DNA from 4 places in the Streptomyces roseoviridis genome. Region 2 is predicted to be linked to each of the others. Evidence: riboswitches for the same ligand, from Rfam matches in the RefSeq annotation. Region 2 holds a riboswitch; each other region holds the start of a gene.

Region 1 (6,946 bases), 4.8 Mb from region 2:
GTCACCGGCGCGCCCGCCGACTCCAGGAGCACCGTGCGCCGCTCGGTGGCGAACTTCTTCGCGACCGCCGCCAGCTCCGCCGAGACCAGCTTGCGCAGCTCCGCGTCGGACTCCAGGATCCCGGTCAGCTCGTCGATCTCGCCGTTGAGGCGGTCGCGCTCGCTCTCCAGCTCGATCCGGTCGAACTTGGTCAGCCGGCGCAGCGGGGTGTCCAGGATGTACTGCGTCTGGATCTCGCTCAGCGAGAAGCGCTCCATCAGGCGCTCCTTGGCCTCCGCCGAGTTCTCGCTCTGCCGGATCAGCCGGATGACCTCGTCGATGTCGAGGAGCGCGACGAGCAGGCCCTCCACCAGGTGGAGCCGGTCGCGCTTCTTGCTCCGCCGGAACTCCGAACGCCGCCGGACGACGTCGAAGCGGTGGTCGAGGTAGACCTCCAGGAGCTCCTTCAGGCCGAGCGTGAGCGGCTGGCCGTCGACCAGCGCCACGTTGTTGATGCCGAACGACTCCTCCATCGGCGTCAGCTTGTAGAGCTGCTCCAGGACCGCCTCGGGCACGAAGCCGTTCTTCACCTCGATGACCAGGCGCAGGCCGTGGTTGCGGTCGGTGAGGTCCTTGACGTCGGCGATGCCCTGGAGCTTCTTGGAGCCCACCAGGTCCTTGATCTTGGCGATGACCTTCTCGGGGCCGACCGTGAACGGCAGCTCGGTGACGACGATGCCCTTGCGGCGCGCCGTCACGTTCTCCACGGTGGCCGTCGCACGGATCTTGAAGGTGCCGCGGCCCGTCTCGTAGGCGTCCTTGATGCCGGACAGGCCGACGATCCGGCCGCCCGTGGGCAGGTCGGGACCCGGCACGAAGCGCATCAGCGCCTCCAGGTCCGCGTTCGGGTGCCGGATCAGGTGGCGGGCCGCCGCGACGACCTCGCCCAGGTTGTGCGGGGGCATGTTGGTGGCCATGCCGACCGCGATGCCCGAGGCGCCGTTGACCAGCAGGTTCGGGTACGCGGCGGGAAGCGCCACCGGCTCGCGCTCCTGGCCGTCGTAGTTCGGCGCGAAGTCGACGGTGTCCTCGTCGATGGACTCCGTCATGAGCAGCGCGGCCGGGGCCATCCGCGACTCCGTGTACCGCATGGCGGCCGGCGGGTCGTCGTTGCCGAGGGAGCCGAAGTTGCCGTGGCCGTCCACGAGCGGCAGCCGCATGGAGAAGGGCTGCGCCATGCGGACCATCGCGTCGTAGATCGACGCGTCGCCGTGCGGGTGCAGCTTGCCCATGACCTCGCCGACGACCCGGGCGCACTTGACGAAACCGCGGTCGGGCCGCAGCCCCATCTCGTTCATCTGGTAGACGATGCGCCGCTGCACGGGCTTCATGCCGTCGCGGGCGTCGGGCAGCGCGCGGGAGTAGATGACCGAGTACGCGTACTCGAGGAAGGAGCCCTGCATCTCGTCAACGACGTCGATGTCGAGGATTCGCTCCTCGAACGCGTCGTCCGGCGGCGGTGTCTTCGTGCTGCGGCGGGCCATCGCGGCTGCGGCTCCTTCACCAACAAGGTTGATCTGACGCGGACCATTGTGGACCGTGCCACCGACAACGCCGACCGCGACCCGGAAGAGGGACATCCCCGGCGGGCGGGAACTTCGCCAGGTGTCGGCGCGCTTGCATACAGTGGCAGGACTTTTCCACATCGCGATCGAAGGGACGTACATGCCCATGGGTCACACGGCCACGGCCGAGACCGGCTCCGGCGGCCTGACAGCGACCGAGCACCGGCTGTCCAACGGCCTGCGCGTGGTGCTCTCCGAGGACCACCTGACCCCGGTCGCCGCGGTCTGCCTCTGGTACGACGTCGGCTCGCGCCACGAGGTGAAGGGCCGCACCGGCCTCGCCCACCTCTTCGAGCACCTGATGTTCCAGGGCTCGAAGCAGGTCCACGGCAACGGCCACTTCGAGCTGGTGCAGGGCGCCGGAGGCTCGCTCAACGGCACGACGAGCTTCGAGCGCACCAACTACTTCGAGACCATGCCCGCCCACCAGCTGGAGCTCGCGCTGTGGCTGGAGGCGGACCGCATGGGCTCGCTGCTCGCCGCCCTCGACGACGAGTCCATGGAGAACCAGCGGGACGTCGTCAAGAACGAGCGCCGCCAGCGCTACGACAACGTGCCCTACGGCACCGCCTTCGAGCGGCTGACCGCCCTCGCGTACCCCGAGGGCCACCCGTACCACCACACGCCGATCGGCTCGATGGCCGACCTGGACGCCGCCACCCTGGAAGACGCCCGGAACTTCTTCCGCACCTATTACGCGCCGAACAACGCGGTGCTCTCGGTCGTCGGCGACATCGACCCGGAGCAGACCCTCGCCTGGGTGGAGAAGTACTTCGGCTCCATCCCCGGCCACGACGGCAAGCCCGAGCCGCGCGACGGCTCGCTGCCCGACGTCATCGGCGGACAGCTGCGCGAGGTCGTCGAGGAGGAGGTCCCGGCCCGCGCGCTGATGGCCGCCTACCGGCTCCCGCACGACGGCACGCGCGCGTGCGACGCGGCCGACCTCGCCCTGACCATCCTCGGCGGCGGCGAGTCCTCCCGCCTCCACAACCGCCTGGTCCGCCGCGACCGCACCGCCGTCGCCGCCGGCTTCGGCCTGCTGCGCCTCGCCGGCGCGCCGTCGCTGGGCTGGCTGGACGTCAAGACCTCCGGCGGCGTCGAGGTGCCGCGGATCGAGGCCGCCGTCGACGAGGAGCTCGCCCGCTTCGCCGCCGACGGCCCGACGCCCGAGGAGATGGAGCGCGCCCAGGCCCAGTTGGAGCGCGAGTGGCTGGACCGGCTCGGCACGGTCGCGGGCCGCGCCGACGAACTGTGCCGGTACGCCGTGCTCTTCGGCGACCCGCAGCTCGCCCTGACAGCCGTGAACCGGGTCCTCGACGTCACCGCCGACGAGGTGCGCGAGGTCGCCGCGGCCCGGCTGCGCCCGGACAACCGCGCCGTCCTGGTCTACGAGCCGGTGTCCGGCGAACAGAGCGACAGCGACGAGGAAGAGGGAGCGGACCAGTGACCGACGCTGCCGCGTCTTTGACGAGCATGACCTTCCACCCGCAGCCCCGGCCGGGCGAGGCCAAGCCCTGGGCGTTCCCCGCCCCGGAGCGCGGCGCGCTCGACAACGGCCTGACCGTGCTGCGCTGCCACCGCCCCGGACAGCAGGTGGTGGCCGTCGAGATCGTCCTCGACGCCCCGCTGGACGCCGAGCCCGAGGGCCTCGACGGCGTCGCCACGATCATGGCGCGGGCCCTGTCTGAGGGCACCGACCAGCACAGCGCCGAGGAGTTCGCCGCCGAGCTCGAGCGCTGCGGCGCCACCCTCGACGCGCACGCCGACCACCCCGGCGTACGGGTCTCCCTGGAGGTCCCGGTCTCCCGGCTGCCCAAGGCGCTCGGCCTGCTCTCCGAGGCCCTGATCGCCCCGGCCTTCGCCGAGAGCGAGATCGAGCGCCTGGTGCGCAACCGGCTCGACGAGATCCCCCACGAGACGGCCAACCCCGCCCGCCGCGCCGCCAAGCAGCTCTCCAAGGAGCTGTTCCCGGCCTCCTCCCGGATGTCCCGGCCGCGCCAGGGCACCGAGGAGACGGTCGGCGCGATCGACGCCGCCGCCGTCCGCGCCTTCTTCGACGCGCACGTGCGGCCGGCCGCGGCCACCGCCGTGGTCGTCGGCGACCTCACCGGCGTCGACCTGGACAAGGTCCTCGACGAGACCCTGGGCGCCTGGACGGGCGCGCCGGCCGCGCCCCGGCCCATGCCGCCCATCACGGCCGACGACACCGGCCGGGTCGTCGTCGTGGACCGCCCGGGCGCCGTCCAGACGCAGCTGCTCATCGGCCGCGTCGGCGCCGACCGCCACGACCGCGTCTGGCCGGCCCAGGTGCTCGGCACGTACTGCCTCGGCGGCACCCTCACCTCCCGCCTGGACCGCGTGCTGCGCGAGGAGAAGGGATACACCTACGGGGTGCGGGCCTTCGGCCAGGTGCTGCGTTCCGACGGCGAGGGCAACGGCGCCTCGATGCTCGCCATCAGCGGCTCCGTCGACACCCCCAACACCGGTCCGGCGCTGGAGGACCTGTGGAAGGTGCTGCGCACCCTCGCCGCCGAGGGACTGACCGACGCCGAGCGGGACGTCGCCGTGCAGAACCTGGTGGGAGTCGCCCCGCTCAAGTACGAGACGGCCGCCTCCGTGGCGGGCACCCTCGCCGACCAGGTCGAGCAGCACCTCCCGGACGACTACCAGGCGCAGTTGTACGCGCGCCTGGCAGAGACGGGCACGGTGGAGGCGACCGCGGCCGTGGTCAACGCCTTCCCGGTGGACCGGCTCGTGACGGTGCTCGTCGGTGACGCGTCGAAGATCGCGGAGCCGGTACGGGCGCTCGGCATCGGCGAAGTGACCGTCGTCACCGGCTGATTGAGCCGCCGTCACGCACGACGGAGGACCCCTGCGACCTGGTTCGCCGGGGTCCTCTCGTATGTCCGTATTGTCGTCAAGCATGCCTGAATGACCTGTGGCATGTCTTACAAACGAGCGAGTCTGTTTGCCGATTGACTGAAGATCCGCCTAGCGTCGACCCGGCTGTCCGGCCGTTGCACCACGCCGCATCCGCGGCAACGGACAGTCATCGCCGAGTCCCCGCAAGGCGCGAGCCTGGGGAGCCGGGGACCCGCACGCAGTCCCTGGGGTGAATCGGACGCCTTCGCTCAGCGCGGAGGGGCCCGTAGGAGACCTTCCTGCTCCGAACCCGTCAGCTAACCCGGTAGGCGAGAGGGAAGGAAAGGATCAGCCACTACATGGCGTTCACCCGTGCCACCGGGAAGCATCGTGGTCCGAGCCGTCTGGCGCGCCGCAGCGCCGGCATCGCCGGCGTGGCGACGCTCGCCACCACCGGCGTCATCGGCACCCTCGCCTCCCCGGCGTTCGCCGCCGACACGGAGGAGCCCTCTCCCGAGGACACCGGCCTCACCCAGGTGATCACCGAGGAGTCCCTCGCCGAGCGGGTCGACGCCCAGGCCGCCGCCCAGGAGGAGGAGGCCTACGAGGCCGCCGCCCGCGTCAAGGCCGCCGCCGAGGCGAAGCGCAAGGCCGAGGCCCGCGCCAAGGAGGCCCGTGCCGCCAAGGAGCGCGCCGCCCGCGAGGCCGAGCGCAAGCGCCTGAACTCCTTCCAGCTCCCCGTCGCCGGCACGTACGTGTCCACCGGCTACAAGACCGGTGGCTCGCTCTGGTCCTCCGGCAGCCACTCCGGCATCGACTTCCACGCCTCCTACGGCAGCAAGGTCGTCTCCGTCGGCTCCGGCACCGTCGTCGAGGCCGGCTGGGGCGGCGCGTACGGCAACAACATCGTCATCCGGATGCACGACGGCACGTACACCCAGTACGGCCACCTCTCGGCGATCAACGTCTACGTCGGCCAGAAGGTCACCCCCGGCGAGCAGATCGGCGTCTCCGGCTCGTCCGGCAACTCCACCGGCCCGCACCTCCACTTCGAGGCGCGCACCAGCGCCGAGTACGGCTCGGACATCAACCCGATCTCCTACCTCCGCGCCCGCGGCGTGAACGTCTGATCCGACGGACCCGCAGACGCGCCCACGACCGGCGCGACCCGTGCGACAGAAAAAGGCCCCGGCTCCCGCGAGCCGGGGCCTTTTCTGTGCGGAATTGACGGGCGGCATCGGAAATTCCGCCGTCCTGCAATAGAGTCGCCGGAACAAGAGCCGCTCGATGGGGTTTCGCGCGGATCAACGGGGAGGTCGGACATGCGCATTCCCGCGCACTCGGTATGCACGGCGATCCGGGACGACATCGTCACCGGAACGTTCGAGCGGGGCGCCCGGCTGACGGAGGAACAGCTCGCCCGCCGCTACGGGGTCTCCCGCGTCCCGGTCCGCGAGGCCCTGCGCACCCTGGAGTCCGAGGGCTTCGTGGTCACCCGCCGCCATGCCGGCGCCCAGGTCGCCGAGCCCACCGAGCAGGAGGCGGCCGACCTGCTCGAGATGCGGTCCCTGCTCGAACCGCTGGGCGCCGCCCGGGCCGCGCAGCGGCGCACCGACGCCCACCTCAAGGTGCTGCGCGGCCTGGTCAGACTGGGGCAGGAGCGGGCCAGGGGCGGCCAGGGCGAGGACCTGGCCTCGCTGGGCGGCTGGTTCCACGAGACCCTGGCGCAGGCGTCCGGCAGCCCGCCGCTCACGGCGCTGCTCACCCAGCTGCGGCACAAGATCGCCTGGATGTACGCGGTCGAGCCGGCGGTCCGGCCCGTGGAGGCGTGGGCCGAGCACGGGGCCATCGTCGACGCCGTGGCGCGCGGGGACGCCGAGCGGGCCCGGGCGCTGACCGCGCTGCACGTGGAGCACGCACTGCCGCAGCACCGGCTGAAACGGCCGGAGCGGCCGCGTGTGAGGGTTTCGCAACATGTCGTCAACATCGCCGGCCGGGGGAATTAACACGGACGCCGTATACAAAGAGGGAGCGAATTCAGGGGATTGTCTCGCTCTGCCCGCCGCTCCTCTTTATCCGCCTATTCCCATGACCGCCGTGTATTCCCCCGCGGTCGTGCAATGGTCCCCGGCGGCGATCTGCCGACAACCGTGATTCCCGGTCCGGAAAAGAGGAGGCCGCGTCCGCCGGCATTCCGGCGGACGCGGCTCTCGTGATCCGTCGTCGGGGAGGAGACGGGTCAGACGGTCTCGGGAAGCTCCTCGAGACCCTCGGCGACCAGCTTCGCCAGGCGGTCGAGCGCGGCCTCGGCGCCGTCGGCGTCCGAAGCGAGCACGATCTCCTCGCCGCCCTGGGCACCCAGGCCGAGCACCGCGAGCATGGACGCGGCGTTCACCGGGTTGCCGTCGGCCTTGGCGATCGTCACGGGGACGCCGGCGGCCGTGGCGGCACGGACGAAGATGGAGGCGGGGCGGGCGTGC
Region 2 (6,946 bases):
CCCCGGCCTCCTTGAGCCGCTCCGCCTGCCCGTCGGACAGCAGACCGAGGCAGGCGCAGACCTCCACGTCCTCGTTCTGCTCCTTGATGGCCTCGATGGTCCTGCCGACCCGCTCCACGTCGCGGTCCGTCGGACCACGGCCGCTCGCCACCAGGCACACGCGCTTCGCGCCACCCGCGACACCGGCCGCCGCCGCGGCCGACGCCTCGTCGGGCTTCAGCCACGTGTACTTCAGGATCCCGGCGGTCGAGCCGAGCCGCTGGGAGCAGTACGAGCAGTCCTCGGGGCAGAGGCCCGACTTCAGGTTGACGAGATAGTTGAGCTTCACCCGGCGCCCGAACCACTGGCGCCGCACCTTGCCGGCCGCGGCCACCACATCGAGCAGGTCGTCGTCGGATGTCGCCAGCACGGCGAGCGCTTCTTCACGGGTCGGCAGCTCGCGCCGCAGCCCCTTCTCCACCAGCGTGTTCAGCAGGTCCATAAGGGCTGATCCTTACCTACGGCAGACCCCCGGGCCAAGGAAGAGAAGAACAAACAGAGCGGTTTGAAGTGTGTGTATGGCCACACCCTGTCGCCGGCCCCGGACCGTTAGGGTCTGTGCGCCGCCTACCGAAGGATCGCCATGCCGCCGTACGCCGAGGACCGCACGGACCCCCGCCGGGCCGCGTTCGACTGGACCGAGGCCGCCGCACGGCAGCGCGCGGCGGCGGGCCTGGTGCGGACCCTGCGCCCCCGGGCGGCCGAGTCCGGCCTCCTGGACCTGGCGAGCAACGACTACCTCGGCCTCACCCGGCGCCCCGAGACCACCGAGGCGGCGGCCGAGGCGGCCCGCCGCTGGGGCGCGGGCTCCACCGGTTCGCGGCTCGTCACCGGATCGACCCGACTGCACGCCCTCCTCGAACGCGAACTGGCCGACTTCTGCGGTTTCGAGGCGGCCCTCGTCTTCTCCTCCGGCTACACCGCGAACCTGGCCGCGCTCACCGCCCTGTCCGCCCGGGACGGCCTGATCGTCTCCGACGCGGGCAACCACGCCTCGATCGTCGACGGCTGCCGGCTCGCGCGGGCCGAGACGGCCGTGGTCGCGCACACCGACCCGGAGGCCGTGGCGAAGACCCTCGGCGCGCATCCGGACCGCCGCGCGCTGGTGGTCAGCGACTCCGTCTTCTCCGTGGACGGCGACAAGGCCCCGCTCCCCGCCCTGGCGCGGGCGTGCCGGGAGCACGGCGCGGGCCTGGTCGTCGACGACGCCCACGGCTTCGGCGTCCTCGGTGACGGCGGGCGCGGCGCCCTGCACGAGGCGGGCCTCGCGGGCGACCCGGACGTCGTCGTGACCCTCACCCTCTCCAAGTCGCTGGGCAGCCAGGGCGGTGCGGTGCTCGGACCGGCCCGGGTGATCGAGCACCTGGTCAACGCGGCCCGCACCTTCATCTTCGACACCGGTCTCGCCCCCGCCGCCACGGCCGGCGCGCTCGCGAGCCTGCGCCTGATCGAGGCCGAACCGGGCCTCGCCGCCCGGGCCCGTACGGTCGCCACCACCCTCCACCGGCTGCTCACCGAGGCCGGGCTCACCGCCGCCCGGCCCGACGCGGCCGTGGTCTCGGTGCGTGCCCCGGGCCCCGACGAGGCGCTGCGGTGGGCGGCCGACTGCCGCGAACTCGGCCTCGCCGTCGGCTGTTTCCGCCCGCCGTCGGTGCCCGACGGCATCTCCCGGCTGCGTCTGACCGCCCGCGCGGACCTCGACGACGCGCAGATCGAACGGGCCGTCGACACCATCCTGAGGACCGCGCCCGAGGGAGCCTGACCCGCTGTCAGTGCCGGTGGCTACGGTGATCACATGAGTCTTTCCCTGAGCCCGTTCCTGCTCGACATCAAGGCCACGCACGCCCTCGTCGGTTCGGGCGACGAGCAGTTGCTCCAGATCATCCACGAACGGTTCGCCGACGACCTGGCGCGCGACGACGACTGGTTCTCGTCCTCGATCGCCGACGGCGCGCCGACCGCCTCCGAGGCGCTGCGCGCCGTGATCGCCGGCGGCCCCTTCGAGGGAAGGAAGGAGCACTCCTTCCCGTACGGCTACGCCTACAAGCGGCTGTGCTCCCTGACCGGGTCCTTCCTCGACAACTCCTGCTTCTCCCCGTTCCGCGGCGCCTGGCTGGAGACGGTCGACGAGGGCCTGAAGGCCCTGCGCATCACCGCGGTGTCGCTGACGGACTTCGGCTACGGGGACGCCATGCCGGACCCGATACCCACCTACGACCTGCCGAACTGCGGCGAGTGGACGCACGAGCAGTGCCTGGCCGCCGTCGAGCAGTTCGAGCAGACCAAGCGGGACGGCCACGCCCCGCCGCTCGACCCCGAAGTGGTCGACGCGGTCATGGACGTCATCGGCTGGCTCCGCCACGCCGCGGCCCGCCCCGGCTTCGGGGTCATCGGCTTCGTCTCCTAGGGCGCGTCGGGCCGGTTCCGCGGACGGCGGCGCGGGCGCGGGCCGGGCGTCGGGGCGTCGGCCGGACGGGGGCCAGGCGCCCGCCGGGTCCGGCGTACGGCGCCGTATTCTGAGGCGGGCGACGCCGGCACCGCCGAGTCGCGCCCGGCGCCCGACGCCGCCGGGCGCCGTCCACGCCGGGGTCCGAACACCCGGCCGACGATCGGAGCCGTCACGTGATCAGCCCGGCCGCGATGGGAGGAGTGGCCCTGGTCGAGCTGGGCATGGCCCTGACTCCGGGACCGAACATGATCCACCTCGCCTCCCGCGCCATCACCCAGGGGCGCAGGGCCGGCCTGGTCGGCCTGAGCGGGACCGCGGTGGGCTTCGTCTGCTATCTGCTGGCCGCGGCCGCGGGCCTGTCCGCGCTGTTCGCCGCCGTGCCGCTCGCCTTCACGGTGGTCAAGCTCGCCGGGGCCGCCTACCTGGCCTACCTGGCCTGGGACATGCTCAGGCCGGGTGGTCGTTCGCCCTTCGCCCCGGCCGGGGACCTGCCGCCCGTCTCCGACGCCCGCCTCTTCTCGACGGGGCTCCTGACCAATCTGCTCAACCCCAAGATCGCCCTCATGTACGCCGCTCTGCTGCCCCAGTTCATGGACCCGCAGGCGGGTCCGGCCTGGGCACAGCTCCTCCAGCTCGGCGCGGTGCAGATCGTCGTGGGGGTCACGGTGAACGGTCTGATCATGCTGGGTGCCGCACGGGTGTCGGGCTACCTGGCAGCGCGGCCCCGTGTGATGACCGCTCAGCGCTTCGCGGCGGGCGGCCTGCTCGGTGTCTTCGCGCTGCGCACGGCCCTGACCCGTACGCCCGTCTCGGCCTGAGACGGGCCCCGCGCGCCGGTGACACCGGCGACAGCAATGACCCGGTGACAGCAGTGACACCGGTGACAGCAGTGGCACCGGTGCTGCTGTGACGGTCCCGAACGCGAGGGGGGGGAGCGGCACCCGGTCGGGGCCCGGCCGTCAGTGGGCGGGACCACCCGGTCGGGGCCCGGCCGTCAGTGGTCGTGGCCCGTGTCGGCGGGACCGCGTCCTTCGTCGGAGCCGTCGGGTCCCTCTCCGGCCTCACCCCTGCGTCCGTGCGGGCGGCGCTGTTCCTCGCGGCCGAGGCCCGGGGACTGCCGCTTGGCGTCCATGCCGTGGTCGTCGGGCGCGGCGTCGCCGAGACGGCCCCGTGCGGCCTCCTCGGCCTCCCTGCGGGCCTCGGCGTCGCCGCTCTCCCCGACGGCCTGGGACGGGGTGGTGCGGGGCGGCCGGTCGGCGGGCAGCGTACGTCGGCGCTCGTGGTGGCTCATGATCACCCTCCTGGGCTCTGGATGCGGGGGACGGGTGTGTACGCGGCTGCCCCGCCGGATCAGGGTGAAACGCTCCGTTCGGCGTCCCGTGACGGAGCCAGCACGAAGGCGTGGCCGGCCGGGTCCGTGTAGCGGCGCACGTCGGTGCGCCGGTCGAGCCGGGTGCCGTTGCGTTCGGCGGCGACCGGGCGGGCGCCCAGGGAGATCGCCTCCCGCTCGGCCTCGTCGAGCGCGTCGGCGGCGACCAGGATGTGCAGATGGGCCTGCTGGGAGTCCTCCGGGCGCGGCCAGCTCGGCGGCGCCTGGCCGGGGTCGCGGCGGATGCCGAGGGCGGGGCCGGCGGAGGAGTGGAGCAGGAGCAGGTCGGGGTCGCCGTCGGCCGGTTCGACGGTGGCGCCGAGCAGGGCGGCGTAGAAGCGGGCGAGGGGTTCGGGATCGCTGCTGTCGAGGACGAGGAGGGTCGTCTTGGAAACGGTCATACGGTCCGTCTGCCCGCTCAACGGCCGTGCAGGCATGGCGAGTCGGGCGTGCACCCGGTCCGCTGGGCTCGCGTGCACCCGGTCCGCTCGGTTCGCGCGCCCCGGTCGCCCCTGGGGCCCGGCGCCGATCCGCTCGCCCGTCGGACGGTTCACTGCTTCGAGCGACAGTCATCCGTATATCGCGGTGGATCGCCCCTCGGGACGGCACGATCGGTGGCACTCTGACGCGAAGCGCAATCCGGGCGGGGCCCGGTGGGAAAGGGACAGCGTCGCCATGGCAGACCACCAGGAAGCAACCCTCACGCTGCCGAGCGATCCCGCCTCGGTCGCGACCGCCCGGCGGTACGTCGCCGAGGTCCTCTCCTCCTGGGGCCTCGGCGACGGCACCGACATCGCGGACTCGGTCCGGCTGATCGTCTCGGAGCTGGCGACCAACGCCGTGCAGCACACCTTCGGACAGTCGCCCACCTTCACGGTGGACGTCAGCCTGGAGCGGGACGAGCTGCTGCGCATCGGGGTCACGGACAGCCATCCGCGCTGGCCCCAGCGCCTCCCGGCGGCGGTCCAGCAGGACAACGGCCGTGGGATGGTCATCATCCGCTGGCTGGCCGCCGAGGCGGGCGGCCGGCTGTCGGTGACGCCGACGGCCGAGGGCGGGAAGACCGTCTGGATCGACCTGCCCTGGCCGGCGGCGGTTCCCGGCTGACGTCAGCGGACCCGGCCGTAGAGGACCTTCGACGTCCAGATCCGGTCGAGCTTCACCCAGGAGCCCTGCTTGGGCGAGTGCCAGATCTTGTTGTTACCCGCGTAGATACCGACGTGGTACACCCTTCCACCCGAGTGGAAGAAGACGAGGTCCCCCTTCTGCCGGCTGGACGCGGAGATGTGCCGGGTCTTGTTGTACTGCTGCTGCGCGGTGCGGGGCAGCGTCTTGCCCGCCTTCTTGAACGAGTAGAGCGTGAGGCCCGAGCAGTCGAAACGGGTGGGGCCCGCGGCGCCGTACTTGTAGGGGGATCCCTTCTTCGAGGCCGCGACGTTCAACGCCTTGCCGGCGTACGAGGTCGCGGCCTGGGCCTCCGGCGCGGCTCCTGGGGCGAGCAGCGTGCCGCCGACGGCGGCGAGGGTGAGAGCCGAGACGGCTCCGGCCCGGGACAGCAGGGACGGGACATGAATCTGCGCAGTCATGCGCAACCCTTCGTCAGCCGCCTGTGAAGGATGACCTGTCGGGTTCGGGCAGGCGAAGATGCCCGGCCGCGGCTGCGGCTTCACCCCGAGGAACGTCCCCCACTGCGCGAGACGTCCCGTATTGCTCGGGTCCTCCACTCCTGCCGATCCACTCCTGTCGACCAGACGTCCGGGACGGCGGCAGGACTCGGCGTCCGCCCGGACCGCCCCGCCTCGGGTGGCGGGGGCTTGTCGTCGACAGGGATCTTGACTCACACACTGGCCCAAATCCGAGCTGAAACGGCGATATGTGAGGCTCCTCACGACTGATCCATACGGGTGGACAGTCGGGTTTCGGGGTCAGCGATGTTTGCCGGACGAGCCGTTCACCAGGGCTGGAACGCCCGATTCCGCCAGATGCGTACACCCGCTGCGCAACTCACCTGAGTTACATGTCGATACGTCGACTACGCCGAACGAGGGAGAGATTCCGTGGTCCCCGTGCCCCGAGTGGACCTCGACACGACACGCCCCCCTGTCAACTCACCTGGTCCCCGGGGACGGTGACGCGCCCCGTGCGCCGCTCTCCGTCCAGGGTCCTGAGCGCACGCGCCAGCGTGTCGGCGTGCACCTCGCTCTCGCCCCGCATGTGCATGAGCGTCAGCGCGTCCCGCAGCGCCGCCGCGCGGCTCACCAGCGCCTGCGCCGCACGCAGCGCCCCATAGGTATGCGAGGTCCTGGATGGATTGATCCGGCCCAGCAGATCGACTACTTCGAGGTACGCGTCGACGAACTCGCCCTCGGCGCGGGTCAGTGCGGGCAGCGGCGGCAGCTCCGGGAGCACGTCGGCCTCACTCGTTCCCGGCGTCCGCGAGCCCGCGGCGGCTCTCGACGACGTGGTCCACCAGGCCGTACGCCACCGCTTCCGCCGCGTCGAGGACGGTGGTCCGGTCGATGTCGGCGTCGACGCGCTCGCGGTCCCTTCCGGTGCGCTCGGCGAGCAGTCCGGCGACCAGGGCGCGCTGTCGCAGCAACTCCCGTGCGTGGATGTCGAGATCGCTCGGCTGTCCGCGCAACGGCTCGTCCAGCGTGGGCTGCTGGAGGACGATCCGGGCGCCCGGCAGCGTGAGCCGCCGCCCGGTGGTGCCCGCAGCGAGCAGCACCGCGGCGGGGCCGACCGCCTGGCCGAGGCAGATGGTCTCCACCTCGCAGGAGACGGTGCGGATCGTGTCGTACACCGAGGTCATCGCGCTGATCGAGCCGCCGGGGGAGTTGACGTAGAGGCTGATGACGCTCTCCGGGGCGGCGTGGTCGAGGTACAGGAACTGCGCGATCACGTCGTTGGCGGAGGTCTCGTCGATCGCCGTGCCCAGGAAGACGATCCGCTCGGAGAGCAGCTTCGAGTACGGGTCGAGGGTGCGGGTGCCGAGGGCGGTGCGCTCGGTGAACTCCGGAAGGACATGTCGCATGGTGCTCCGCATGACGCTCCTCCTTCTGTAAAAAATGTACAGGACGTACAGCCCG
Region 3 (6,946 bases), 3.0 Mb from region 2:
ACCCCCATGACGCACCCCGCCAACCTCCTGTCCGTCGCCGGGCAGACCGTCGGCAACACCCCCGTGCTGTGGATGGACGACGGCTACTGGGCGAAGCTCGAAGGCTTCAACTTCGGCGGCATCAAGGACCGCGCCGCCCTCCACATGGTCGAGCAGGCCCGCCGCCGCGGCGCCCTGCGGCCGGGCGCCCCGATCGTCGAGTCGACCTCCGGAACCCTCGGCCTCGGACTCGCGCTCGCCGGGATCCTGCACGGCCATCCCGTCCACGTCGTCACCGACCCCGGCCTCGAACCGATCGTGGAGCGGATGCTCACCGCCCACGGCGCCCAGGTCCACGTCGTGCCGGAGCCCAGCCCGCACGGCGGCTGGCAGCAGGCCCGGATGGACCGGGTCGCCGAACTGCTGCTCGCCCTGCCCGGGGCCTGGTGGCCCGACCAGTACGGGAACCCCGACAACCCGGATGCCTACGCCGGGCTCGCGGCCGAACTCGCCGGTCAGCTCGACCGGATCGACGTGCTGGTCTGCGCCGTCGGTACGGGAGGCCACTCGGCCGGCATCTCCCGCGCCCTGCGCGCCACCAGCAGCCCCGCGCTCGAACTCGTCGGCGTCGACTCGATCGACTCCACCGTCTTCGGCCTGCCGGCCGGTCCGCGCCTGATGCGCGGCCTCGGCTCCTCCATCCACCCGGGGAACGTGGACCACGGCGCCTTCGACGAGATCCACTGGGTCGGACCGGCCGAGGCGGTACGGGCGGCCCGCCGGCTGGCCGCCCGGCAGTTCGCGACCGGCGGCTGGAGCGTCGGCGCGGTCGCCCTGGTGGCCGGCTGGCTGGCCCGGACCCGGCCGCGGGGCACCCGGATCGCGGCCGTCTTCCCGGACGGCCCGCAGCGCTACTTCGACACCGTCTTCAACGACGAGTTCTGCGCGGCACACGGCCTGCTCGACGGCCCCGTACGGGAGGACCCGGAGGCGTACGCGCCCGGCGAGCCGGTCAGCGGCTGGACCCGCCGGGTGCTCGACCGCCCGGCCCGTAGAGGGGAGGCCGGCGCCGAGGTGCGTGCGGGGGAGGGAGAAGCCGGCGGCCGTAGGGGGGAGGCCGGCGCCGAGGTGCGTGCGGGGGAGGGAGAAGCCGGGGTCCGGAAGGGGGAGGCCGGCGCCGAAGTGAGTGCGGGCGAGGGAGAAGCCGGGATCCGTAAGGGAGGGGGCGGCGCCGAGGCGCGTGCGCGGGAAGGCGGCGTCGGGGCCCGTACGGCACCGGGCGCCGGCGGGGCCCGTACGGCGCGGGCAGGTACCGAGGCCCGCACCGCGCAGGGCGGGGCCCGATGAGCGTCTGGCGCCGGACCCGCGGCTTCGAGCCCGCCGCCCGGCTCCTCTTCCTCAACCAGCTCACCATCAACCTCGGCTTCTACATGCTGATGCCGTACCTGGCCGCGCACCTGGCGGACGGCCTCGGCATGGCCGCCTGGGCGGTCGGGCTCGTGCTCGGCGCGCGGAACCTGTCCCAGCAGGGCATGTTCCTGCTCGGCGGGGCGCTCGCCGACCGGCTCGGCTTCAAGCCGCTGATCGTCGCCGGGTGCGCGCTGCGCACGGCGGGCTTCGGTGCGCTCGCCTTCGCGCAGTCGCTGCCGGCGCTGCTCGCCGCCTCGCTCGCGACGGGCCTCGCCGGGGCGCTGTTCAACCCGGCGGTGCGGGCCTACCTGGCGGCGGAGGCGGGGGAGCGGCGCGTGGAGGCGTTCGCCCTGTTCAACGTGTACTACCAGGCGGGCATCCTGCTCGGGCCGCTGGTCGGGGTAGCCCTGACAGGGGTGTCGTTCCGGCTGACGTGCACGGTGGCGGCGGTGCTGTTCGCCGCGCTCACGCTCGTACAGCTGCGGCATCTGCCGGTGCGGCGAGCCGTGGAGGCCGAGGTTCCGTGGGGAGAGGAGCGGCGCGGGCAGTTCCGTACGGTGCTCGCCCACCGCACGTTCTGGCTGTTCTCGCTGTGCATGACCGGCTCGTACGTGCTGTCCTTCCAGGTCTATCTGGCGCTGCCGCTCGCCGCCGGCGGCACGGGGGCGACCACGGCGCTGTTCGTGGTGTCGGCGCTCGTGGCGCTCGCCGGGCAGTTGCGGATCACCGCCTGGTGCTCGGCGCGGCTGTCGCGCGAGCGGTGCCTGGTGCTCGGACTCGCCCTGATGGGCGGGGCCTTCCTGGTTCCGGCCGCGCTCGGGCGCTCGCTGGTGGGGCTGCTGCTGTGCACGGCGGTCCTGGCGGTCGCGAACGCGGTGCTCTACCCGTACGAGATGGACACCGTCGTCGCCCTGTCGAAGAACCGCTGGGTCGCCACCCACTACGGGCTCTACAACACGGTGTGCGGGGTGGGCATCACCCTGGGGAACCTGGGGACGGGCGCCCTGCTCGACGTGACCGGGTGGTCGGTGGTGCCCTGGCTGGTGCTGTGCGCGGTCGGCCTCGGGTGCGCGGGGGCGATGGCGCTGCTGGCCCGCGGCGGGCGGCTGGCCGAGCCGCCGCCCGTACGCCAACCGGCCGAGGAGGAGTCGCCGAGCCGCTCGGCCTGACGGCACCCTGGGGAGGGCGCGGGTCCGTCCGCGACCGGGCGGGTCCGGGCATGTCCAGGTGGGAGAGCACAGGTGGCGCGAGCGGGGATGCGGCGCGGGCGTGGCCGTTCCGGTGCCGCCCGCCCCGGTGCGCCCGCCGGTGCGGGGCGCGGTGACCCGTCGGCCGGTCCGTCGTCCGGTGCGTCCGCCGGTACGTCGTCCGGGGGCGGCCGGGGCGGTCCGGCTTCCGGCCGGCCCTTCGGTGCGTCCGCCGGACCTTCGGCCGGTGGGCCCCGCGGTGGGGGCCGCGGCGGGCCCTTTGGGCGGTCGTCCGGCCGGGTCTCCGGCTCGTCGTCCGGTGCCGTACGGGCCGCGTCCGCCGGTCCCGCGGGCGGGCAGTACCGGGGCGCCCGGCGTTTCCTGCGGGCGCTGCCTCCGCTGCTGATCGTGGGCGGGGTCGTCTTCGACACGCTGACCCCGCCCCAGTACACGGCGGCGCCGTTGTTCTCGGCGGCGCCGCTGATCGCGGCCCCGCTCTTCTCCACCCTGACGACGCTGCTCACGGGCATCGCCGCCGTCGTCGCCGGCATCGGCCTGCACGTCTACAACGGGACCGTGATGCGGATCCCGTCCCTGACGGAGACCCTGACCGTCGCCACGGTCTCCGGGCTCGCCCTGCTGATCGGCCGGGTGGTGCGGCGCAGCGGCGAGCGGCTCGCCTCGGCACGGGTGATCGCCGAGACGGCGCAGAAGGCGGTGCTGCCCGCGCCCGCGGAGCGGATCGGCGGCCTCCAGATCGCCGCGCGCTACGAGGCGGCGCAGGCGGACGCGTTCATCGGCGGCGATCTGTTCGCGGTGCAGGACACCCCGCACGGGGTGCGGCTGGTGGTCGGCGACGTGCGGGGCAAGGGTCTGGACGCGGTGGAGGCGGTGGCCGTGGTGATCGGCGCCTTCCGCGAGGCGGCCGAGCAGGAGGAGACGCTGGAGGGGGTGGCGGCGCGCCTGGAGCGGGCGCTGGCCCGGGAGGGCACCCGGCGCGACGGGCTGGACGCGTTCGAAGGGTTCACCACGGCGGTGCTCGCGGAGATCCCGGGCGGTGACCGGGTGGTGCGGGTGGTCAACCGGGGGCATCCCGAGCCGTTGCTGCTGCTCCAGGACGGGGGCGTGGAGGTGCTGCGGCCGAGCGAGGCCGCGCTGCCGCTGGGCATGGGCGATCTGGGGGTGTGGCCGGACCGGGCCGACGAGACGCCGTACCCGCCGGGGGCGACGCTGCTGTTCTACACGGACGGCCTCTCGGAGGCCCGGGACGGGGCGGGGGTGTTCTACGACCCCGGGGAACGGCTCGCAGGGCGGATCTTCCCCGGGCCCGAGGAGCTGCTCGACGCGCTGGTGGCGGACGTGCGCCGGCACACGGGCGGGGGCACGACGGACGACATGGCGCTGCTCGCGGTGAGCCGCCCGGCGGCGGGGCAACCGGAGCGGCGGCGGACCATGCCGGTGGTGCCGCCGGAGGGCGGATCGGCGCCGTGACGGGGCGTAGTGGCGAGGTGTCGCTCCGATAACAATTGACGTAACGTCAGATCGAGCGTTTGGTCCTGACCTCTTTCTGAAGGGGGGTCAACTCGGGCATTTCCCTACCAATTCAGCTAATGATCAAGGGGAACGGCTTGGAATCGGGTGGCCGCGTCTATTAACGTTCGATAACGCAGCGCGGTCGTCCCAGCCGTCGCAAGAGACGGCACCGTGCGCACGCGCCGAATCCCGCAAGGGAACCGGGGAACCACCACTTGGGGTGAATCGGGCCCCACCGCACCCGTGCGGCCGCCCGTAGGAGACCTTCCTGCTCCGAACCCGTCAGCTAACCCGGTAGGCGAGAAGGAAGGAAAGGAGAGCGCCTCCGTGGCCTCCAACACCCCTGCTCCGCATACCCCCTTCGATTACTTCGACACCTCGGGGGCGCCGGGCGCCGCAGGCGCGGACGCGGAGGAGTGGAATCCCACCGAGGAATCCCTCAGGGACCGGAGCCGCTCCGGCGGGCGCCACCGCGTCGTCAAGCAGCGCTCCAACTTCGCCCGTTCCTCCACCGTGCTCGGCGTCGGCGTCATCGCGGCGGTCGGCGCCGGCGGTCTGGCCACCGCCCAGCAGAAGCCCCCGGTCTCCATAGCGCTGCCGGACGTCGACCTTCCCGACGCCGCCGACCTGCCGGGCGTCGGCGCGCTGATCGGCGCGGACGACAAGGGCTCCGAGGGCGGGGCCGGCGGTGACGGGGGCTCGGACGCGATCGCGGGCGGGAACGACACCCAGCCGCTCACCGCTCTCACCTTCACCACCGACGGCGGCGGCTCGGGCGCCGAGGCCGCCGGGACCCAGACCCGGACCGACGCCGGCGAGGCGCTGCGCGCCCGCATCCTCCAGCAGGCCGAGCAGCAGCAGGTCGCCGCGGACGCCGCCGAGAGGGCGGCCGCGGAGAAGACCGCTGCCGAGAAGGCGGCGGCCGAGGCCGAGGCCAAGGCGCAGGCGGCGGAGCAGGCGGCCGCGGAGGCCGAGAAGAAGGCCGAGGAGGAGGCCGCGGCCAAGGCCGAGGCCGAGCGCCTGGCCAAGCTCGCCGCGAGCTACGCGCTGCCCACCTCCTCGTACACGCTCACCTCGACCTACGGCGAGTCCGGCTCCATGTGGTCCTCCGGCTACCACACCGGCCTGGACTTCGCGGCCCCCACCGGCACCCCGGTCAAGGCCGTCCACAGCGGCACGGTCAAGTCGGCGGGCTGGTCCGGCTCCTACGGCTACCGGATCGTCCTGGAGCTCCAGGACGGTACGGAGATCTGGTACGCGCACCTGTCGTCGATGACGGTGAGCGCGGGCCAGTCGGTCGGCACCGGAGAGACCATCGGCCGCGTCGGAGCCACCGGCAACGTCACCGGCCCCCACCTCCACCTCGAGGTCCACACCCCGTCCGGCAGCGGCATCGACCCGGCGGCCTGGCTCCGCTCCAAGGGCCTGTCCGTCTAGTGCGCCCCGCGTCCCCCGCACCGTCCGGCCACGGGCGGCCCACCGGTTTGCGGCCCCCGGCACCGTCCGGCCACGGGCGGCCCACCGGTTTGCGGCCCCCGGCACCGTCCGGCCACGGGCGGCCCACCGGTTTGCGGCCCCCGGCACCGTCCGGCCACGGGCGGCCCACCGGTTCGCGACCGTCGCGCCGGAGCTCGCGCCGGCCGGTGCCGCCGGGAGGCCGGGGGCGGGCGGCCGATCCGGATGATCCCCGGCCGGAATAGCGGTGTCCTCACGGAAGGTTGATCCACGCATGACTTCTCTTCGCCGGCTTGGCACCTCCGACCTGCACGTCTTCCCGCTCGCCCTCGGCGGCAACGTCTTCGGCTGGAGCGCCGACGAGGCGCAGTCCTTCGCCGTCCTCGACGCCTACGCCGCCGCCGGTGGCAACTTCGTCGACACCGCCGACGTCTACTCCGCGTGGGCCGAGGGCAACGAGGGCGGCGAGTCGGAGACCGTCATCGGCCGCTGGATGGCCTCCCGCGGCAACCGCTCCGACGTCCTCGTCGCCACCAAGGTCGGCGCCCACCCCCGCTTCAAGGGGCTGAGCGCCACGACCATCAAGGCCGCCGCCGAGGAGTCGCTGCGCCGCCTCGGCACCGACTACATCGACCTCTACTACACGCACTACGACGACGAGTCCGTGCCCGTCGAGGAGATCGTCACCGCCCTCGACCAGCTGGTGAAGGACGGCAAGGTCCGTGCCGTCGCCGCCTCCAACATCTCCCCCGAGCGGCTGCGCGCCTCCCTCGACTTCGCCGAGGCCGAGGGCCTCGCCCGCTACGTGGCCCTCCAGCCCCACTACAACCTGGTCTCCCGCGACACTTACGAGGGCCCGCTCCTGGACACCGCCGAGCGGGCCGGCCTCGCCTCCGTGCCGTACTTCGGTCTCGCGTCCGGCTTCCTCACCGGCAAGTACCGGCCGGGCGCCACCGTCGCAAGCGTGCGCGCCGGCACCGCCGCCAAGCACCTGGAGACCGAGCGCGGACAGAAGGTGCTCGCCGCCCTGGACGCCGTCGCCGAGGCGCACGACGCCGAGGTCGCCGCCGTCGCCCTGGCCTGGCTGGCCTCCCGTCCGACCGTCGTCGCCCCCATCGCCTCGGCCCGCACCGTCGAACAGCTCCCGGCGCTCGTCGACTCCGCCGGCCTGCGGCTGACGGACGCGGAGCTCGCCGCGCTGACCGCGGCCTCCGAGACGCCCGCGGTCTCGGAGGCGTCGGGGGCCTGAGCCCCGTCAGCTCCGGTACGGGTTGTAGCCGCCGTAGTCCAGGTACTGCGGCGGCACCCACACCCGGCCGGTCACCCGGGCCGCGTGGGTCAGCGCGGGCGAGGCGACCTGGCGGCGCTGCCACAGGTGGTGC
Region 4 (6,946 bases), 5.6 Mb from region 2:
CCGCTGACATCCCGAAAGGTACCGTCATGTCCGAGAAGTCCGTACCGGTCACCGGCGAGGAGCGCGGCGCCGGCAAGTTCCCCAAGGGGCTGGTGCTCCGCCTCTTCGCCTACCTGGTCGCCGGGCACCTCTTCGCCGGCTTCCTCTATCTGCTCTTCATGCTGGGCGGCCAGAACCAGTAGGCCCGGCAGCCCGTCCTCACGCCTGGTCGAGCAGCCGCTCGCGCAGCAGTTCCCGGGTCTCCGGGGAGAGCCGCAGCCCCTGGGTGAGGTAGGCGTCCACCGAGCCCCAGGTCGCGTCGATCGTCTCGAAGGCCGCCCGCAGGTACTCCGCCCGCGCGTCGAACAGCGGGCTCAGCAGCTCCATCACCTCCGGCGACATGGCGTCCGGGGCGGTGGAGCTGCGCTGCACCTTGTAGCGGCGGTGCGGCGCGTTCGACTTCAGGTAGTCCTCCTCGATCGCGTCCCGCTCGACGCCCACGGCCAGCAGCGAGACCGCGATCGACAGGCCGGCCCGGTCCTTGCCGGCGGCACAGTGCATCAGCGCGGGGACGCTGTCCTCCGCCATCGCGTGCAGGATCCGGCTGTGCTCGGCGGTCCGCTCGACCATGATCTTCCGGTACGAACCGGACATCCGGGCGGCGGCCTTGCCGTCGCCGAGCAGCTCGCGCAGCTGACCGAGGTCGCCCGAGCGGACGAGCGCCCAGAACTCCTTGCCGTCGGCGGGGTCGCTCAGCGGTATGTTCACGTTCCGCACGCCCGGGAGCTCCACGTCGGGCCCCTCCACGCGCCGGTCCGCCTCGTTGCGGAAGTCGAAGACCGTGTGCAGCCCCAGGCCCGCGAGGAAGGCGGCGTCCTCGGCGGTGGCGTGCGCCAGGTGTCCGCTGCGGAAGAGCCTTCCGTGGCGCACGGTCCGGCCGTCCACGGTCGGCAGTCCGCCCACATCGCGGAAGTTGCGTACGCCGGTGAGCTCGGGCTCGGTCGTCGCTTGCGTCACGGTTGCTCCTGGTCTCGAGATCGGTTCTCGGGGCAATCATCCAGGTGGGAGACCTCGCACGCACCCCCTCGGGCAGGAATGGGTGTTCTGTCCGAATTGAGGGTTTAGGTATAACGCGCCCTGGTTGCAGGGGAGATGGGGAAGCGGGCGTGAGCAGCGTCATAAACGTGACGGACCGTGCCTGATCGTCTTTTCCAAATTCCCTTGTGGAAAGGGAAATCGAGGGGCCGTCATCGACGGAGGGTGACCGGAATTCCGGTCGGATTTCCCGGGATCACGACTCCGGCGAAAACAGTGGCTTGTTCCCGTCGGCTCCCCTCGTCTAGCGTCGCGCTCAATCCGGACGGACCGCCGAATCCTGCCGCCGACCGGAATCCGCACCCACCCGTACCAGGCAGGAGCGGGGGACCCAGGTAGTACGCCGATCCCTCGATGAAGGACGGCTCGGGGTGAAGCCGCGCGACCGCGCGGCCGGACATCTCCAGTCCGAACCCGACAGCTCACCTCGCAGGCGACGGAGAGGAATTCGCCATGCCCGCGAAGGGTAAGCACCGCCGTCCCAAGGCCAACCCGATCACCCGTGGATTCGTGGCCGCCGGCGCCGGAGGCGCCGTCGTCGCCCTCCCGCTCATCGGCGCCACCGGCGCGCACGCCGCCGAGCAGGCCGCCCCGGCCGCCGCTCCGCAGCAGGCCGTCGCCGCCGCGGCCCCCGCCAAGGCCCCGGCCGCGGCGACCGCCGGCAAGAAGGCCGCCCCCACGACGTACACCGTCGTGCGCGGCGACTACCTGTCCAAGATCGCCGACGAGCACGACCTCGCCGGCGGCTGGCAGAAGCTCTACCGCGACAACCGTCAGGTGATCGGCCAGAACCCCTCGCTGATCCTGCCCGGCATGGAGCTCACCCTCGGCGGCACGTCCACCGCCAAGGCCCCGGCCGCCGCGCCCAAGGCCCCCGCCAAGGCCGCGCCCAAGGCCAAGAGCGCCGCCAAGTCCTCCGGCGACCAGCAGCGCGCCTCCCGTGCCGCCGAGCGCTCCTCGGACGCGGGCTCCTCCGCGTCCACGGCCGCCTCGTCGTCGTCCTCCTCCTCCTCGTCGTCGGGTGCGGCCTCCTCCTCCGGCTGGGTCGCCCCCGTCGGCGGCGGCGTCTCCACCCCGTACCGCGCCTCCGGCTCGATGTGGTCCTCCGGCTACCACACCGGTGTCGACTTCATCGCCTCCTCCGGCACCAGCGTCCGCGCGGTCGGCGCCGGCACCGTCCACTCGGCCGGCTGGAGCGGCGCCTACGGCAACGAGGTCGTCATCCGGCACGCCGACGGCACCTACTCGCAGTACGCCCACCTCTCCTCGCTGTCCGTCTCCGCCGGCCAGTCCGTGAGCGGCGGCCAGCAGATCGGCCTGTCCGGCTCGACCGGCAACTCCTCCGGCCCGCACCTGCACTTCGAGATCCGCACGGGTCCGGGCTACGGCTCCGACATCGACCCGCTGGCCTACCTCCGCCAGCACGGCGTGGGCATCTGACACACCGTCCGACAGCGCGTCCGCCCGGGGCCCGGCACACCACGTGCCGGGCCCCGGCGTATTCCGGCTTGGGACAATCTTTATCGGTGGCATATGTCACCCACCGTCAACCCCTCCTTACGGTCGCGTAGGTCACAACCGGAGGGGAATGATGTGCTCCCGTGGCAGACGATTCGACATCAAGAGACATGAACGCATTCGGGTCGTACGCGGCGATCGGTGACAGCTTCACCGAGGGCGTCGGAGACCCCGGGCCCGACGGGACCTTCGTCGGCTGGGCGGACCGGTTCGCGGTCCTCCTCGCCGACCAGCTGCCGGAGCACGACTTCCGCTACGCCAACCTGGCGGTACGGGGACGCCTCCTCGACCAGATCGTCGTCGAACAGGTCCCGCGGGCCAAGGAACTCGCCCCCGACCTCGTGACCTTCTGCGCCGGCGGCAACGACATCATCCGCCCCGGCACCGACCCCGACGACGTCGCCGAGCGCTTCGAGCGGGCCGTCGCCGACCTGACGTCCGCCGTCGGCACGGTCATGGTGACGACCGGCTTCGACACCCGCGACGTGCCCCTGCTCAAGCACCTGCGCGGCAAGATCGCCACGTACAACGGGCACGTCCGGGCCATCGCCGACCGCTACGGCTGCCCCGTCCTCGACCTGTGGTCGCTCCGGTCCGTCCAGGACCGCCGCGCCTGGGACGAGGACCGGCTCCACCTGTCACCCGAGGGCCACACCCGCGTCGCGATGCGCGCCGCCCAGGTCCTCGGCCTGCCCGTACCGGCCGACCCGGAGCAGCCCTGGCCGCCCCTGCCCGCGCGCGGCACCCTGGAGGTCCGCAAGGACGACATCCACTGGGCGCGGGAGTACCTCGTCCCCTGGATCGGGCGCCGCCTGCGCGGCGAGAGCTCCGGCGACCACGTCGCGGCCAAGCGTCCGGACCTGATGCCCCTGTAGGCCACCGGCGCTCGCCAGGCGGTGGGGGCGCGGCCCCGGGCCGCGCCACGGCGCCGGTGGTACGGAGAGGTGAAGGATCGGGCCCGCCCAGGAGTGGCGCGGGGGCGCCGCCGGGAGCGGCTGGTGGGATGTGCGCGCCGCACCACGGCAGCCGCCGCGGCAACCACTGCCGAAAGGACCGCCCATGACGTCCCGTCACCCCACCGGAGCCCGTACCCCGGCCCTCGCCCTCGCCGTGGGCGCCGCGCTCGGGGGGCTGCTGCTCGCCGGCGCCGCGCCCGCGCTCGCCGCCGCCCCCGGTACCGTCGCGGCGGCCGCCGCCGTACGGCCCGCCACGCAGGCGACCGTGACGGTCAGCGGCAGCGGCCGGGCCGCCGCCGCGCCCGACGTGGCCGTGGTCTCGGTCGGCGTCGAGGCGACCCGCAAGACCGCCAAGGAGGCGATGGCCGCCCAGAGCGCGGCGGCCAAGGCGCTCCTCGCCGCGCTGCGCGAGCAGGGCGTCGCCGACCGGGACATCCGCACCGAGAGCCTGTCCCTGTCGCCGGTGTACGCGCAGTCCGGCGGGGGCGAGAGCAAGGTGACCGGCTACCAGGCCGGACAGAGCTTCTCCGTGAAGGTCCGCGACATCGACAGGACCGGGCAGATCGTCAGCGCCGTCAGCGACGCCACGGGGGACGCCGGCCGCGTCAACGGCGTCGTGTTCGACGTCGCCGACCCCACCGGCCTGCGCGCCAGGGCCCGCGAGGCGGCCCACCGCGACGCCCACGACAAGGCCGCGCAGCACGCCCGGCTCAGCGGGCACCGGCTCGGGCGCCTGGTCTCCCTCACCGAGGGCGAGAGCGTCCGCCCCGCTCCGGGAGCCGTTCCCAGCGCCCCGGCCGACGGCGGCGAGGGCGTCCCGCTGGCCCCCGGCGAGATCGAGGAACACGTCTCGGTCACGGCGGTCTACGAACTGGTGTGACCGCCGGGCGTTCGGAGGCGCGGGAGCGGAGCGGCCCCCGGTGCTCGTGGGGCGGGATCGGCTGCCTGGACCCGCGCGTCGCCGGCCGCTCCGTCGTCGCCCGGTCCGCGCGGTCCGTCGCTCCGGTCCGCGGGCGCAGTGCGTCCGTGCCGCCCTCCGGCCCGGGTGCGGTCGGGGCCCGGTGCGGTCGGAGCCCCTACGTACCCGCACCGCCCTCCGGCCCCCGTGTCCGGCCGTCGGCGACCGACGGCAGGCCCAGTTCGCGGGCGAGGGCCGCGTCCGCCCATTGGAGCATCGTGGCGCGGGGGAGGGCGCCGGGGTAGGAGGTCATCTGGACGGCGAGGCCGTCGAGGAAGGCGGTGAGGCGCCAGGCCGCGGCGGTCGGATCGGGGCAGGTGAACTCGCCGGCCGCCGCGCCCTCGGCGATCACCGAGGCGAGCTCGGTCTTCCACGCCTGGTCCAGGGAGCCGGCGACCTCACGCAGTGCCGGTTCGCGCAGGGCGGCCGCCCAGCTCTCGATCCACAGGCGCCAGCCCTTGGCCTGCCCGGTCGGGGCGTACCAGCGGACCGCCGCCCGCAAGCGCCGTACCGCGCTGGTCCGCCGGCCGAGCAGGGTGCGCAGCCGGGCCAGGTCCTCCTCGGCCGCGTGCGCGAAGGCCGCCGCGACCAGCTGTTCCTTCGTCTCGAAGTGGTACAGGACCAGGGCGTTGCTCACCCCGAGCTCGGCGGCCACGTCGGCGATCCGCACGGCCGTGGCGCCCCGGGCCTCGATCTGGACGACGGCAGCCCGCAGCAGTGCTTCCCGCCGCTCCGTCACGCTCAACCGCTTTCTCGCCACGCTCCGACCCTACACAGCACATGACAAGGGCATGACCAGTCAGGCCGGTCCGGCCCGGGCCGCCGACGACGCGCCGGGCCGCACATAATGAAGGGACCCTCGACTTCAGGAGGTCCTGTGACCGGCACTGGCTCCGACCACACGCTGCGGGCACGGCTGCGCGCGCTGCGCCCCGCGGCCTTCGGCGCCGACCCAGCGGGGGAGCGCCTGGAGCGCATCCGCCGTTCCCCGAACTTCGCCGACGGCGTCTTCCGGAACCCGCAGGAGGCCCGGCACCGGCCCTCCGGTTCGAGCATCGAGTTCGCCAAGGTCTACTTCGCGAAGGAGGCGCGGGCGCGCCGGGCCCCCAGCGGCACGATCCCCGTGCACCCGACCACCCTCGCCGACCTGGCCCGGCCGCCGGCCGACGGTCTGCGGATCACCTGGATGGGGCACTCCAGCGTCCTCGCCGAGATCGACGGGCACCGGGTGCTCTTCGACCCGGTCTGGGGCGAGCGCTGCTCGCCCTTCGCCTTCGCGGGTCCCAGGCGCCTGCACCCCGCCCCCGTACCGCTCGCCTCGCTCGGCCCGGTCGACGTCGTGGTGATCTCGCACGACCACTACGACCACCTCGACCTGCCCACGATCAAGGCGCTCGTCCGCACCGGCACCCTCTTCGCCGTCCCGCTCGGCGTCGGCGCCCACCTGGAGCGCTGGGGCGTGCCCGCCTCCCGGCTGCGCGAGCTCGACTGGAACGAGTCGGCCGAGGTCGGCGACCTGCGGCTGACCGCGACGCCCGCGCGCCACTTCTGCGGCCGGGGCCTGCGCAACCAGCAGCACACCCTGTGGGCCTCCTGGGTCGTCGCGGGGCCCGAGCACCGGATCTACCACAGCGGCGACACCGGCTACTTCTCCGGCTTCCGGGAGATCGGCGCCGCCCACGGCCCCTTCGACGTCACCATGATCCAGATCGGGGCGTACTCCGAGTACTGGCCCGACATCCACATGACCCCCGCCGAGGGGCTGCGCGCCCACCTCGACCTCCAGGGCGGCGGTCCGCACGGGGTGCTGCTGCCGATCCACTGGGGCACCTTCAACCTGGCGCCGCACGCGTGGGCCGAGCCGGGGGAGTGGACGAGGGACGCGGCCGAGGAGGCCGGCCAGGCGGCGGCGTTCCCGCGACCCGGTGAGCCGTTCGAGCCCGCCGGGGAGCTGCCCGCGGACGCCTGGTGGCGCACGATCTCCCGGCCCCTCGCCCGCCCCTGGCGCCGGTCGCAGCCGGCCCAGGCTCCCGCCGACGCGCCGGAGCGCGATCTCGACCTGGCCGGTGAACGCTGACGTCGGCCGGGGACGGGACCGGACGAGCCGGGCAGGGGCGTGCCCGCCGGCACGCCCCTCGTACGAGGGTCAGGGCCCGCAGCCGAGGAGCATGCCGGTCGGAGGCTCGCCGTGGGCGACGCCCGACAGGTCGTGCACCTCGGACGCGGGCTCCTGGCACCACACAGTGTTGCGCCTGCCGGTGAGCCGGACGGTGTCGGCCTTGCGCACCCAGACCGCGTTCCCCTCCCCGTAGACGTACACCCCGTCGCAGGACCCGGTCAGGGTCAGACTGACCTCGTCGGCATGGATCTCGACCGCCCCTCCGCGGCAGTGGTGACTCCGCCGGCCACCGTCGGTGTCGATCCGCAGCTCCGTCGGAAC

The links. A riboswitch is a leader RNA that binds a small molecule or an ion and turns the genes downstream of it on or off. The one in region 2 is predicted to bind cyclic di-AMP.
Region 1: it holds a riboswitch for cyclic di-AMP, as region 2 does, so the genes downstream of both, ABD954_RS08000 (M23 family metallopeptidase) here and ABD954_RS29845 (C40 family peptidase) in region 2, are expected to answer to the same signal.
Region 3: it holds a riboswitch for cyclic di-AMP, as region 2 does, so the genes downstream of both, ABD954_RS16060 (M23 family metallopeptidase) here and ABD954_RS29845 (C40 family peptidase) in region 2, are expected to answer to the same signal.
Region 4: it holds a riboswitch for cyclic di-AMP, as region 2 does, so the genes downstream of both, ABD954_RS04185 (M23 family metallopeptidase) here and ABD954_RS29845 (C40 family peptidase) in region 2, are expected to answer to the same signal.

The regions. Positions count from the first base shown of each region.
Region 1 is NZ_BAAAWU010000001.1:1,772,123-1,779,068, reverse strand. Features, by position in the region: partial or broken gene ABD954_RS08015 (DNA gyrase/topoisomerase IV subunit A) at 1-1,523, opposite strand, end outside; gene ABD954_RS08010 (M16 family metallopeptidase) at 1,705-3,051, shown strand; gene ABD954_RS08005 (M16 family metallopeptidase) at 3,078-4,445, shown strand; cyclic di-AMP (ydaO/yuaA leader) riboswitch at 4,648-4,813, shown strand; gene ABD954_RS08000 (M23 family metallopeptidase) at 4,826-5,596, shown strand; gene ABD954_RS07995 (GntR family transcriptional regulator) at 5,789-6,472, shown strand; gene ABD954_RS07990 (HPr family phosphocarrier protein) at 6,706-6,946, opposite strand, start outside.
Region 2 is NZ_BAAAWU010000001.1:6,591,922-6,598,867, forward strand. Features, by position in the region: gene bioB (biotin synthase BioB) at 1-481, opposite strand, end outside; gene ABD954_RS29815 (8-amino-7-oxononanoate synthase) at 623-1,801, shown strand; gene ABD954_RS29820 (DUF7691 family protein) at 1,835-2,446, shown strand; gene ABD954_RS29825 (LysE family translocator) at 2,662-3,306, shown strand; gene ABD954_RS29830 (hypothetical protein) at 3,483-3,779, opposite strand; gene ABD954_RS29835 (VOC family protein) at 3,839-4,258, opposite strand; gene ABD954_RS29840 (ATP-binding protein) at 4,533-4,964, shown strand; gene ABD954_RS29845 (C40 family peptidase) at 4,967-5,443, opposite strand; cyclic di-AMP (ydaO/yuaA leader) riboswitch at 5,447-5,567, opposite strand; gene ABD954_RS29850 (hypothetical protein) at 5,961-6,266, opposite strand; gene ABD954_RS29855 (ATP-dependent Clp protease proteolytic subunit) at 6,274-6,903, opposite strand.
Region 3 is NZ_BAAAWU010000001.1:3,554,113-3,561,058, reverse strand. Features, by position in the region: partial or broken gene ABD954_RS16075 (PLP-dependent cysteine synthase family protein) at 7-1,053, shown strand; gene ABD954_RS16070 (MFS transporter) at 1,323-2,558, shown strand; gene ABD954_RS16065 (PP2C family protein-serine/threonine phosphatase) at 2,958-4,067, shown strand; cyclic di-AMP (ydaO/yuaA leader) riboswitch at 4,280-4,424, shown strand; gene ABD954_RS16060 (M23 family metallopeptidase) at 4,437-5,546, shown strand; gene ABD954_RS16055 (aldo/keto reductase) at 5,839-6,813, shown strand; gene ABD954_RS16050 (PrsW family intramembrane metalloprotease) at 6,820-6,946, opposite strand, start outside.
Region 4 is NZ_BAAAWU010000001.1:965,773-972,718, reverse strand. Features, by position in the region: gene ABD954_RS04200 (helix-turn-helix domain-containing protein) at 1-7, shown strand, start outside; gene ABD954_RS04195 (DUF6126 family protein) at 27-182, shown strand; gene ABD954_RS04190 (tyrosine-protein phosphatase) at 199-996, opposite strand; cyclic di-AMP (ydaO/yuaA leader) riboswitch at 1,369-1,523, shown strand; gene ABD954_RS04185 (M23 family metallopeptidase) at 1,528-2,514, shown strand; gene ABD954_RS04180 (SGNH/GDSL hydrolase family protein) at 2,703-3,467, shown strand; gene ABD954_RS04175 (SIMPL domain-containing protein) at 3,652-4,428, shown strand; gene ABD954_RS04170 (TetR/AcrR family transcriptional regulator) at 4,625-5,266, opposite strand; gene ABD954_RS04165 (MBL fold metallo-hydrolase) at 5,384-6,583, shown strand; gene ABD954_RS04160 (NACHT domain-containing protein) at 6,653-6,946, opposite strand, start outside.